One region of the Azotobacter bryophylli genome, then DNA from elsewhere that is predicted to be linked to it. Evidence: riboswitches for the same ligand, from Rfam matches in the RefSeq annotation. Region 1 holds a riboswitch; each other region holds the start of a gene.
The links. A riboswitch is a leader RNA that binds a small molecule or an ion and turns the genes downstream of it on or off. The one in region 1 is predicted to bind cobalamin.
Positions count from the first base shown of each region.

Region 1 (3,200 bases):
GCTGTAGTTGGCGTTCCAGTCCCAGCCGAACAGGCGGCTGCCGAGCACCAGCTCGACGCCGCGGATCCGCGCCTTGTCGACGTTGCCCGCCGCCTGGAGGGCGGAATCGTAGGCGATCAGGTTGTCGACCAGGGTGCGGTAGGCGTTCACCGACCAGTGGCCCCAGCCGTGCTGGCCGGACAGACCGGCCTCCAGGCTGCGCGAGGTCTCCGCCGCCAGGTTCGGATTGCCGTAGTAGGGGTAGTACAGCTCGTTGAAGGTCGGCGCCTTGAATGCGCGGCCGTAGGAGACGGTGGCGCGCAGCTCGTCGCTCAGGGCGAAGCCGTAGGCGGCGTTGCCGGTGTCGCGGCCGCCGAACTGCTGGTTGTCGTCATGGCGCAGGGACAGCTGCCAGTCGTGCCGGCCGAGCTCGCCGAGGTACTGGGCGAAGGCGCCGTAGTTGCGCCGCGAGTCCCGCGCGTAGTCGGTGGTGCCGTCGACCTGGTCGTGCTGGTAGTCGGCGCCCAGGGTCAGGGTGTGCCCGGCGGCGAGGCGCAGGTCGTTCTGCCAGCTGGCGTAGTCGCGGCGGCTGTCGAAGCGGGTATAGAAGGCGCCGTCCTGGTAAGTGTCGGAGTTGTCCTCACTGCGCCCCAACTGCAGGGTGACCAGCCAGGGCTCGAACGGACTGAAGCGCGCGCGGCCGCCGTAGACGTTCTGCTCGCCTCGGGCATGGGCGGAGAAGCCCGCGGTGCGCTCGCCGTTCACCTGGTCGTAAGCGTTGCGCGTCCAGGCGCGCAGGAGACTGCCGTCCAGCTCCAGGCCGTTGGCGAAGCGGTAGCCGGCGCGCAGCGAGCCGGACAGGTTGCGGTAGCCGTCGGCATCCTTCTCGTAGCCCCAGGTGCCGACGCGCTCGGCGTTGATGCCGTCGGTGCCGAGACCGCTCGCCGCCAGGCTGTACCAGCCGCGGCCGTTGCCGCCGGAAACCCCGGCGCTGCCTTCGTAGGTGTCGTGGCTGCCGTAGCCGGCGGAGAGAAAGGGTTTGGCCCCCTGCCCGCGGCCCTTGCGGGTGAAGATCTGGATCACCCCGCCGATGGCCTCCGAGCCGTACAGGCTGGAGCGCGGCCCGCGGACCACCTCGATACGCTCGATCAGTTCCACCGGCAGGTCCTGCCAGGCGGCGCCGCCGCTGCTCACCGAGCCGACGCGCACCCCGTCGACCAGCACCAGTACGTGGTCGGACTCGGTGCCGCGCATGAACAGCGAGCTGGGCTTGCCCATCCCGCCGTTGCTGGCGATGGACACGCCCGGCACCCGCCGGAGCAGGTCCGGCAGGGTCTGCGCCTGGCTGCGCGCGATCTCGTCGCGCTCGATCAGGGTCGCCGCGGCGAGGCTCTGGCTCGCCGTCTGCGCGGTACGGCTGGCGGTCACCAGCTCGCCCTCGAGGGTGAGCGGTTCGACGGCGGCCTGGGCCGGATGATGAAGAAAAGCGAAGCCGAGCAGCGTGCAGGCTGCCGGCCCGGAACGGGGCTTGCGTCTCAAGGTCGGTTCTCCGCCGCGCCACCCGCGCGGCCTGAAGGCTGTACGGCAGGCGGAGAGAAAGGGACGTGCGCCGGCCACGAACGGCCCCGCGCAGCCGGCAAAGCCCTCCGCGATGCCCTGGAATGCGACAGGCCGGTCTCCGGGCTCACGAGCGGAACCGTGCGGTTCCCGAAACCGCGCCTTCCCGTGTCGAAACACAGTGGCATTGCGATGCGGCTTCTCGACTCGTCTACCGTTGCGGGGGCAGCGCCGGCCTTGCGCCGCGAGATCGCGGAGCGCACCGGCTTCCCTGTTTCACCCTGGGTAACCAGGGCACCTGAAGCAAGACGCGCAGATTAGAGCAAATACGCACCGAGTCAATTGAGGAAAATCCGTGAACGTCTGAATCCCGCTCATGACGCCTCTATAGGAGCGCTTTCAGCCGGCCGTCTCGCGCTTGCGGCAGATGCTCAGGCCGTCACCCAGCGGCAGCAGCGACAGCTCGATCCGCGGATCGTCGCGCAGCGCCCGGTTGAGCGCCTGGACAGCGCGGGTGTCGGGGCTTTCCGGGGCGGCCTCCAGCACCCGGCCGCCCCACAGGGTGTTGTCGAACAGGACCAGCCCGCCCGGGCGCAGCAGCCGCAGCGCATGCTCCAGGTAAGCCGGATAGCCGGTCTTGTCGGCGTCGACGAAGACCAGATCGAAGCGCCCGCCCTGCCCTTCGCGCTCCAGCGCCTGCAGGCTCTCCAGCGCCGGCGCCAGGCGCAGGGCGATGCGAGCGCCCAGCCCGGCCTCCTGCCAGTAGCGGCGGGCGATGTCGGTGTATTCCGCGCTGATGTCGAGGCTGAGCAGCTCGCCGTCCTCCGGCAGCGCCGCCGCCATGCACAGGGCGCTGTAGCCGGTGTAGGTGCCGATCTCCAGGACCCGCCGGGCGCCGGCGATGCGCACCAGCAGGGCCATGAACTGGCCCTGCTCCGGGGCGATCTGCCAGTTGGCGTTGGGCAGCCGCGCGGTCTCCTCGCGCAGGCGCCTCAAGAGCGGCGTCTCGCGCAGGGAAACCTCGAGCAGGTAGCGGTAGAGGGAGTCGTCGAGGGTCAGGGTACGGTTGCTCATGCCCACCTCCGCAGCGAGGGCCGGGCATGGCCGCCCGGCGTCAGGGGTTGCGTGCCAGGGAGTCGTTCAGCACGCGCTTGGCGCCCAGATAGGTCTTCTGCCAGTAGCGGTCGCCCAGATGGTCCAAGCGTACCGTACCGCCGCTGGAGGGCGCATGCACGAAGCGTCCCTCGCCGACGTAGATGCCGGCATGGCTGACCTGGCGCCCGCCGCTGGTGGCGAAGAACACCAGATCTCCGCTGCGCAGCGCCTCGCGGTTCACGCTCGGCATGCCCATGCCGTGCATCTCGCGGGTGGTACGGGGCAGTTGCAGAGCGGCCGCCTCCCGATAGACATAGCCGATCAGGCCGCTGCAGTCGAATCCGGAATCCGGGGTGTTGCCGCCCCAGCGGTAGGGCGTGCCGACCAGGCCGATGGCGCGGAACAGCACGTCGTTGGCCGCCGGGGAGAGCTCCTCCGAAACCGGCTGGATCTCCGGCAGGGGCGCGGGAGCATGGTTGGCGCAGGCACCGAGCAGTGCGGCGACGAGAACGAGGGCGAAGCGGACCGGGGCAGACATGCGGCACTCCCTGACCAGAACCGTTGAAAGG
Region 1 is NZ_JBHRSJ010000035.1:221,312-224,511, reverse strand. Features, by position in the region: gene btuB (TonB-dependent vitamin B12 receptor) at 1-1,518, opposite strand, end outside; cobalamin riboswitch at 1,632-1,853, opposite strand; gene ACFOJE_RS20050 (O-methyltransferase) at 1,936-2,610, opposite strand; gene ACFOJE_RS20045 (C40 family peptidase) at 2,651-3,169, opposite strand.

Region 2 (3,200 bases), on a different contig from region 1:
CGGCCAGCCGCGCGGCGGCCTGCTCGATTGTCAGGTGGTCGGCCAGTTCGCGGCCGAAGCCGGCCACGCCGGGGTCGCGCGCCAGCAGGCGGTAGCGGCCGGGGGCGGTGGCCAGCAGGGTGTAAGGGGCGACCTGGGCGGACGCGCAGCTGCGCGGGCAGCCGCTGAGGTGCACCGCCGGCAGCTCGGCGCCGGCCGGCAGCAGTTCGGCCAGCGCGCGGGCGTCGGCCTTGGTCTCGGCCAGCGCGCGGGCGCAGCCGGACTGCCCGGTGCAGGCCACCAGCCGGGCCAGCGGCGCGGCCGGGTCGGTGAGCAGGCCGAGGTTCTGCAGGTCGGCGGCCAGCGCGGCGGCGGCGTCTGCCGGCACGTTGGGCAGCAGCACGCCCTGCCAGGGGGTCAGGCGCAGCGTGGCGTCGCCGTGGCGCTCGCTGAGCCCGGCCAGCGCGGCGAGCTGCGCGGCGTCCAGCCGGCCGAGCACCGCCTGCGCGCCGACCTGGCGCAGCCCGGCCTCGCATTGGGCCTGCACGCCGAAGCGCAACAGCGGCGCGGCCGGGGCGCGGCGCCAGGCGGCCAGCGCGGCGTCCTGACGCAGTTCCAGCTGCGGATGGCGCTCGCGCAGGCGGGCCAGCAGCCCGGCGGCCGGCAGCGTTTCCAGCAGCTGGCGCATGCGCGTCTGCTCGGGCGTAGCGCAGTCGAGGAACAGCTCCAGCATGGCGAACACCAGCTCGGCGGCCTGCGCGGCCGGCACCGCGGCCAGCGCCGGGGCGTCGCCGGGCTGCTGCGGCGGGCAGCCGGCCAGGCCGAAGGCATAGGCCAGCGCGCCCGGCAGGGCGGCCAGCCACAGATCGTGGGGGTGGTCGAGCATCGCCAGCGCCTCGCCGCCGTCGAGCTGCACGGCGAACTTGGGCGACAGCGCGTGCCAGCGCGGCTCGCCTTCCAAGCGGGCGAGCAGCGCGGCGGCCAGCGGCCGGGTATCGGCCAGCGCCTGCGGGTCGTGGCCGGCGGCGGGGCTGAGCATCAGGTTGCGCACGTCGTCGCCGCCGGCGCTGGCGGCGCCGAGGCCGGCGGCCAGCAGGCGCTCGATCAGCTCGGCCTCCCGGCCGGGCAGCACGCCGCGGATCTGCAGGTTGGCGCGGTTGGTCGCCTCCAGCACGCCGCCGGCGCAGGCCGTGGCGGCCGCGGCGATGGCGCGCGCCTGGGCGGCGTCCAGCCGGCCGCCCGGCAGCTTGATCCGGCAGATGCCGCCGTCGCGCGCGGCGACGATGCGCAGCAGGCCGGGACAGGCGGAAGGTCGCGGCACGGCCGCGTCAAGCGAATGGTTCAACAGGGTCACCCGGTGGCATCGCGCGGCGACCCTGCGCCGTCCGCGCACGGCGGACGGGTCGGCAGCATCGGTACACCCCGCCCGATGTCGGCGCGCGCGACTGGCTTGGCCGGCAGGTCTCCTGGCTGGCAGCTCGGCGTCCGCCACGCCTTCCCGGTTGCCCAGTGGCCTGTGTGGCGGACTCGCTGCGGACAGTTGCGGGGGCAGCCACGGCGATCCGTGTTCCCTCTTCGGCCCTGAACGGGCACCGGCGAGCGCGCTATTATGCCTGCCTTTTCACGCCCTGGCTGCGCGACGCGCCAACCGGGCCCCATCACGAGGAGATCGCATGACGCCCTGGCTGACCATCGTAGGCATCGGCGAGGACGGTTTCGCCGGCCTGGGCAAGACGGCGCGCCGCGCCCTGCTCGGCGCCGCGCATATCGTCGGCGCCGAGCGCCAGCTCGCCCTGCTGCCGCGCTGCGTGGCCGGCGCGCGCGCGACCTGGCCCAGCCCGTTCGGCCTCGCCCCGGTGCTGGCTCGGCGCGGCACGCCGACCTGCGTGCTGGCCAGCGGCGACCCGATGTTCTACGGCGTCGGCGCCAGCCTGGCCCGCGAGCTGCCGGCCGGCGAGCTGCGCGTGCTGCCGGCGCCCTCCTCGCTGTCGCTGGCCGCCGCGCGGCTCGGCTGGGCGCTGCAGGACTGCACCTGCGTGTCGCTGGTGGCCCGCCCGCTGGCCGCGCTCAACCGCCACCTCTACCCCGGCGCGCGCCTCTTGGTGCTGAGCAACGACGCGGACAGCCCGGCGCAGGTCGCCGCGCTGCTGCGCGAACGCGGCTTCGGCCCCAGCCGCCTCAGCGTGCTGGAACACCTCGGCGGCGCGGAGGAGCGGCGCATCGACGGCCTGGCCGACGACTGGCAGCTGCCGCCGGGCGCCGCCCTCAACCTGCTCGCCGTCGACTGCCGCAGCGATGCCGCCATGCAGCCGCTGCCGCCCACCGTCGGCCTGCCCGACGAGGCCTACCGCCACGACGGCCAGCTGACCAAGCGCGACGTGCGCGCGGTGACCCTCGCCCGCCTCGCCCCGCTGCCCGGCGAGCTGCTCTGGGACGTCGGCGCCGGCTGCGGCTCCATCGGCATCGAGTGGCTGCGCGCCCATGCGCAGTGCCGCGCCATCGCGGTCGAGGCCGACGAAGGCCGCCAGGCGCACATCCGCCACAACCGCGACGCCCTCGGCGTGCCGCACCTGCAGCTGGTCGCCGGCAGCGCGCCGCAGGCGCTGGGCGGCCTGCCGGCGCCGGACGCGGTGTTCATCGGCGGCGGCGTCACCGTACCCGGGGTGCTGGAAGACTGCTGGGCGGCGCTCAAGCCGGGCGGACGGCTGATCGCCAACGCCGTCACCCTGCAGAGCGAGGCGCGGCTGATCGACTGGCACGCCCGCCACGGCGGCGAGCTGCTGCGCCTGCACATCGCCCACGCCCGGCCGCTGGGCAGCTTCGACACCTGGCGCCAGGCGCTGCCGATCACCCTGCTCGCCGTGCGCAAGCCCATCGAGGCCGCCGCCGATGCGTGAGGAAACCCCGGAACAGCCGCGCCCGCTGCGCACCGGCCTGACCACCGGCAGCTGCGCCACCGCCACCAGCCTGGCCGCCGCGCGCCTGCTGCTCGGCGGCGCCGCCTGCGACGCGGTGGAGATCGTCCTGCCCAGGGGCCAGCGGGTCAGCATGCTCCTGGAGTTCTGCCGGCCGTGCGAAGGCGGCGCCGAGGCCGGCACGCTCAAGGACGGCGGCGACGACCCGGACGCCACCCACGGCGCGCTGATCACCGCCCAGGTGGCGCTCGATCCGCGCCCCGGCGTGCGCTTCCACGCCGGCCCCGGCGTCGGCACCGTCACCCG
Region 2 is NZ_JBHRSJ010000004.1:2,044-5,243, forward strand. Features, by position in the region: gene cobG (precorrin-3B synthase) at 1-1,324, opposite strand, end outside; cobalamin riboswitch at 1,419-1,591, opposite strand; gene cbiE (precorrin-6y C5,15-methyltransferase (decarboxylating) subunit CbiE) at 1,653-2,876, shown strand; gene ACFOJE_RS02705 (cobalt-precorrin-5B (C(1))-methyltransferase) at 2,869-3,200, shown strand, end outside.
Region 2: it holds a riboswitch for cobalamin, as region 1 does, so the genes downstream of both, cobG (precorrin-3B synthase) here and btuB (TonB-dependent vitamin B12 receptor) in region 1, are expected to answer to the same signal.

Region 3 (3,200 bases), on a different contig from region 1:
GTGCACCCGGGCCACGTCCTCGCCGCGCGCGTGGGCCGCGGCGAGCAGGTCGACGATGGTCTCCAGGTCCAGCTCGGCGGTGTTGACCACGGTGTGCGCGTGGTGACCTTCGAGCACCGCTTCCGGCACCAGCGAGCCGGCGTAGAGGATAGTCGGGCAGCGCTGGATCAGACGCTGGCCGCGCACGGTGATGAGGTCGGCGGCGCCGGGGCCGGCGCCGATGAAGAACACGGTCATGGATGCTCCGATTCGGGGGCGTGCCCGGCGCGGGCCAGGGCGAAGGTGGCGGCGGCGCTGCGCCGCTTGGTCAGGACCAGCTCGGCCGGTCTGCCGGCGAGGCGCTCGGCGAGGGCCAGGGCGGCGGCCTCGGCGACCCCGGCGCTGCCGGTGGCGCGGCGGGCGGCCTCCGAGGGGGCGCTCAGCCGCGCCTCGAAGCAGCGCAGTTCTTCGGCCGTGAGGCCATGCAGCGGCAGGCCGAGGCGCGCGGCCAGTTCGCCCAGCCCCGGCTCGGCCAGCTTGCCGTCTAGGGTGGCGAGCGCGTGCAGATCGGCCGGGGTCAGGCCCAGCTCGCCGAGGCTGTCCGTCAGCAGGCGCTGCAGTTCGTCGGCCGCGCAGCCGCGCCGACAGCCGAGTCCGGCGACATGGAGCCGGGACGGGCGGGGCGGACGGGGCTGGGCGGCGGACATCGGCGGCGGGCAGGGCGGGCGGATGGCGAGGGGCGCGTAGGACAGCACGCCGCCCGCGCAGCGTCAACCGCGGCGCTGGGTATGAGTCGCGTAGGGTAGAAGACTCGCGTAGCGATCTTCTACCAATCTCCGGCGCCGGCCTGCCCGGTAGGCAATCGCTGCGCGAGTTGCCTACCCTAACCAGCGCCGCGGCGATTGACCGCTGCCCGCACCCTGCGTAGCCTTGCGCGCTTCGAGGTTCTCCGGCGGCGATCGGAGCTAAGAGGGAACGCGGTGCGACGCCGCGGCTGCCCCCGCAACTGTAGACGGTTCGAGCCCCTTGATTGCGCCACTGCCCGAGGGCGGGAAGGCGAGGGGATGGCGTGTAGCGCCAACCGTGAGCCAGGAGACCTGCCTCGCCGGAGTCCGCTTGCCGTGGGCTCCCCGACTTCCACGACAACCGGGCGGGGTGATCCGGTGGCGAACCCGAACGACCGGCGCCCGCGCGCCCGGCGTCCCTTCGTCATGCCAGCCCGCCGCACCCGTAGGGCTGCCCATGAAATCCCTGAGCAAACTTCCCGTCACCATCGTCACCGGCTTCCTCGGCTCCGGCAAGACCACCCTGCTGCGCCACCTGCTCGACTCGGCCTCCGGCCGGCGCATCGCGGTGATCGTCAACGAGTTCGGCGAGCTGGGCATCGACGGCGAGATCCTCAAGCAGTGCTCGATCGGCTGCAGCGAGGAGGAAGCGGCCGGTCGGGTCTTCGAGCTGGCCAACGGCTGCCTGTGCTGCACCGTGCAGGAAGAGTTCTTCCCGGTGATGCGCGAACTGGTGCAGCGTCGCGCCGATCTCGACCACATCCTCATCGAAACCAGCGGCCTCGCCCTGCCCAAGCCGCTGGTGCAGGCCTTCAACTGGCCGGAAATCCGCAACGCCTGCACCGTCGACGCGGTGGTCACCGTGGTCGACAGCCCGGCGGTGGCCGCCGGCACCTTCGCCGCCTTCCCCGAGCAGGTGGACGAGCAGCGCCGCGCCGACCCCAACCTCGACCACGAATCGCCGCTGCACGAGCTGTTCGAGGACCAGCTGGCCTGCGCCGACCTGGTGGTGCTGAACAAGACCGACCTGCTCGACGCCGCCGCGCTGGCCGCGGTGCGCGCCGAGGTGGCCGAGGAGCTGCCGCCGGCGGTGAAGATCGTCGAGGCGCAGCAGGGCCGCCTGCCGCTGGACGTGCTGCTGGGCATCGGCGCCGAGGCCGAGCTGCACATCGACGCCCGTCCCGGCCACCACGACCACGGCGATGGCGACGACCACGACCACGACGAGTTCGACTCCTTCGGCGTCGAGCTGCCGGAAGTCGACGAGCGCCTGCTGCTCGCCGCGCTCGCCGAGCTGGTGCAGCGCCACGCCGTGCTGCGCGTCAAGGGCTTCGTCGCCGTGCCGGGCAAGGCCATGCGCCTCTTGGTGCAGGGCGTCGGCCAGCGTTTCGACAAGCACTTCGACCGCGCCTGGCGCGAAGGCGAGCCGCGCGCCACCCGCCTGGTGATCATCGGCCAGGATCTCGATGCCGCGGTGATCGACGCCGAGCTGCGCGCCGCACTGGCCCGCTGAGCCAGAAGCCCACGCCATGCACCTCCTGCGCACCCAGCCCGGCGGCTTCGTCCCCGACGACAGCATCGCCGACCTCGGCCAGACCCCCGGCGAGCTGGTGGTCCTGTGCAGCGGCGACTCCAACCTGACGCTGCTGGCCGCGGCCGCCGGCGAGCTGGGCGACGACTACCCGAGCCTGCGCCTGGCCAACCCCGGCCAACTGCGCAACCACGCTTCGGTGGACCTCTACGTCGAGGACGTGCTGCGCCACGCGCGGGTGATCCTGCTCTCGCTGCACGGCGGGGTGGGCTACTGGCGCTATGGCATCGAGCAGCTGGTCGAGCTGGGCGAGGCCGGCGCCACGCTGATCCTGGTGCCCGGCGACGACCGCCCCGACCCGGAGCTGACCCGCCTGAGCACGGTGTCCGCCGAGGACGCCGCGCGCGCCTGGCAGTACCTGCGCCAGGGCGGGCTGGACAACGCCCGCCAGCTGTATCGCTTCCTCGCCGACCGCTGGCTCGGCCATCCCGGCGAGTGGCGCGAGCCGCAGGCGCTGCAGCGCGTCGCCGTCTACCACCCGCGCCGCGGCAGCGGCACCCCGGCGCTGTGGCACGCCGACTGGCGCTGTGGCGCGCCGGTGGCGGCGCTGCTGTTCTACCGCGCGCAGTTGCAGGCGGCCAACACCGCCTTCGTCGACGAGTTCTGCGCGCGCCTCGCCGCGCAGGGCCTCAACCCGCTGCCGATCGCCGTGGCCAGCCTCAAGGAGCCGGCCTGCCTGGCCCAGGTCGAGGACTGGCTGGACGAAACCGACGCGGCGCTGATCCTCAATACCACCGGCTTCGCCCTGTCCAGCCCGGAGCGCCCGGCGCTGCGCCCGTTCCGCCGCGACGTGCCGGTGCTGCAGGCGATCTGCGCGCTGGACAACCGCCAGCGCTGGCAGGACA
Region 3 is NZ_JBHRSJ010000004.1:20,030-23,229, reverse strand. Features, by position in the region: gene cobM (precorrin-4 C(11)-methyltransferase) at 1-237, opposite strand, end outside; gene ACFOJE_RS02795 (cobalamin biosynthesis protein) at 234-686, opposite strand; cobalamin riboswitch at 905-1,097, shown strand; gene cobW (cobalamin biosynthesis protein CobW) at 1,222-2,277, shown strand; gene cobN (cobaltochelatase subunit CobN) at 2,294-3,200, shown strand, end outside.
Region 3: it holds a riboswitch for cobalamin, as region 1 does, so the genes downstream of both, cobW (cobalamin biosynthesis protein CobW) here and btuB (TonB-dependent vitamin B12 receptor) in region 1, are expected to answer to the same signal.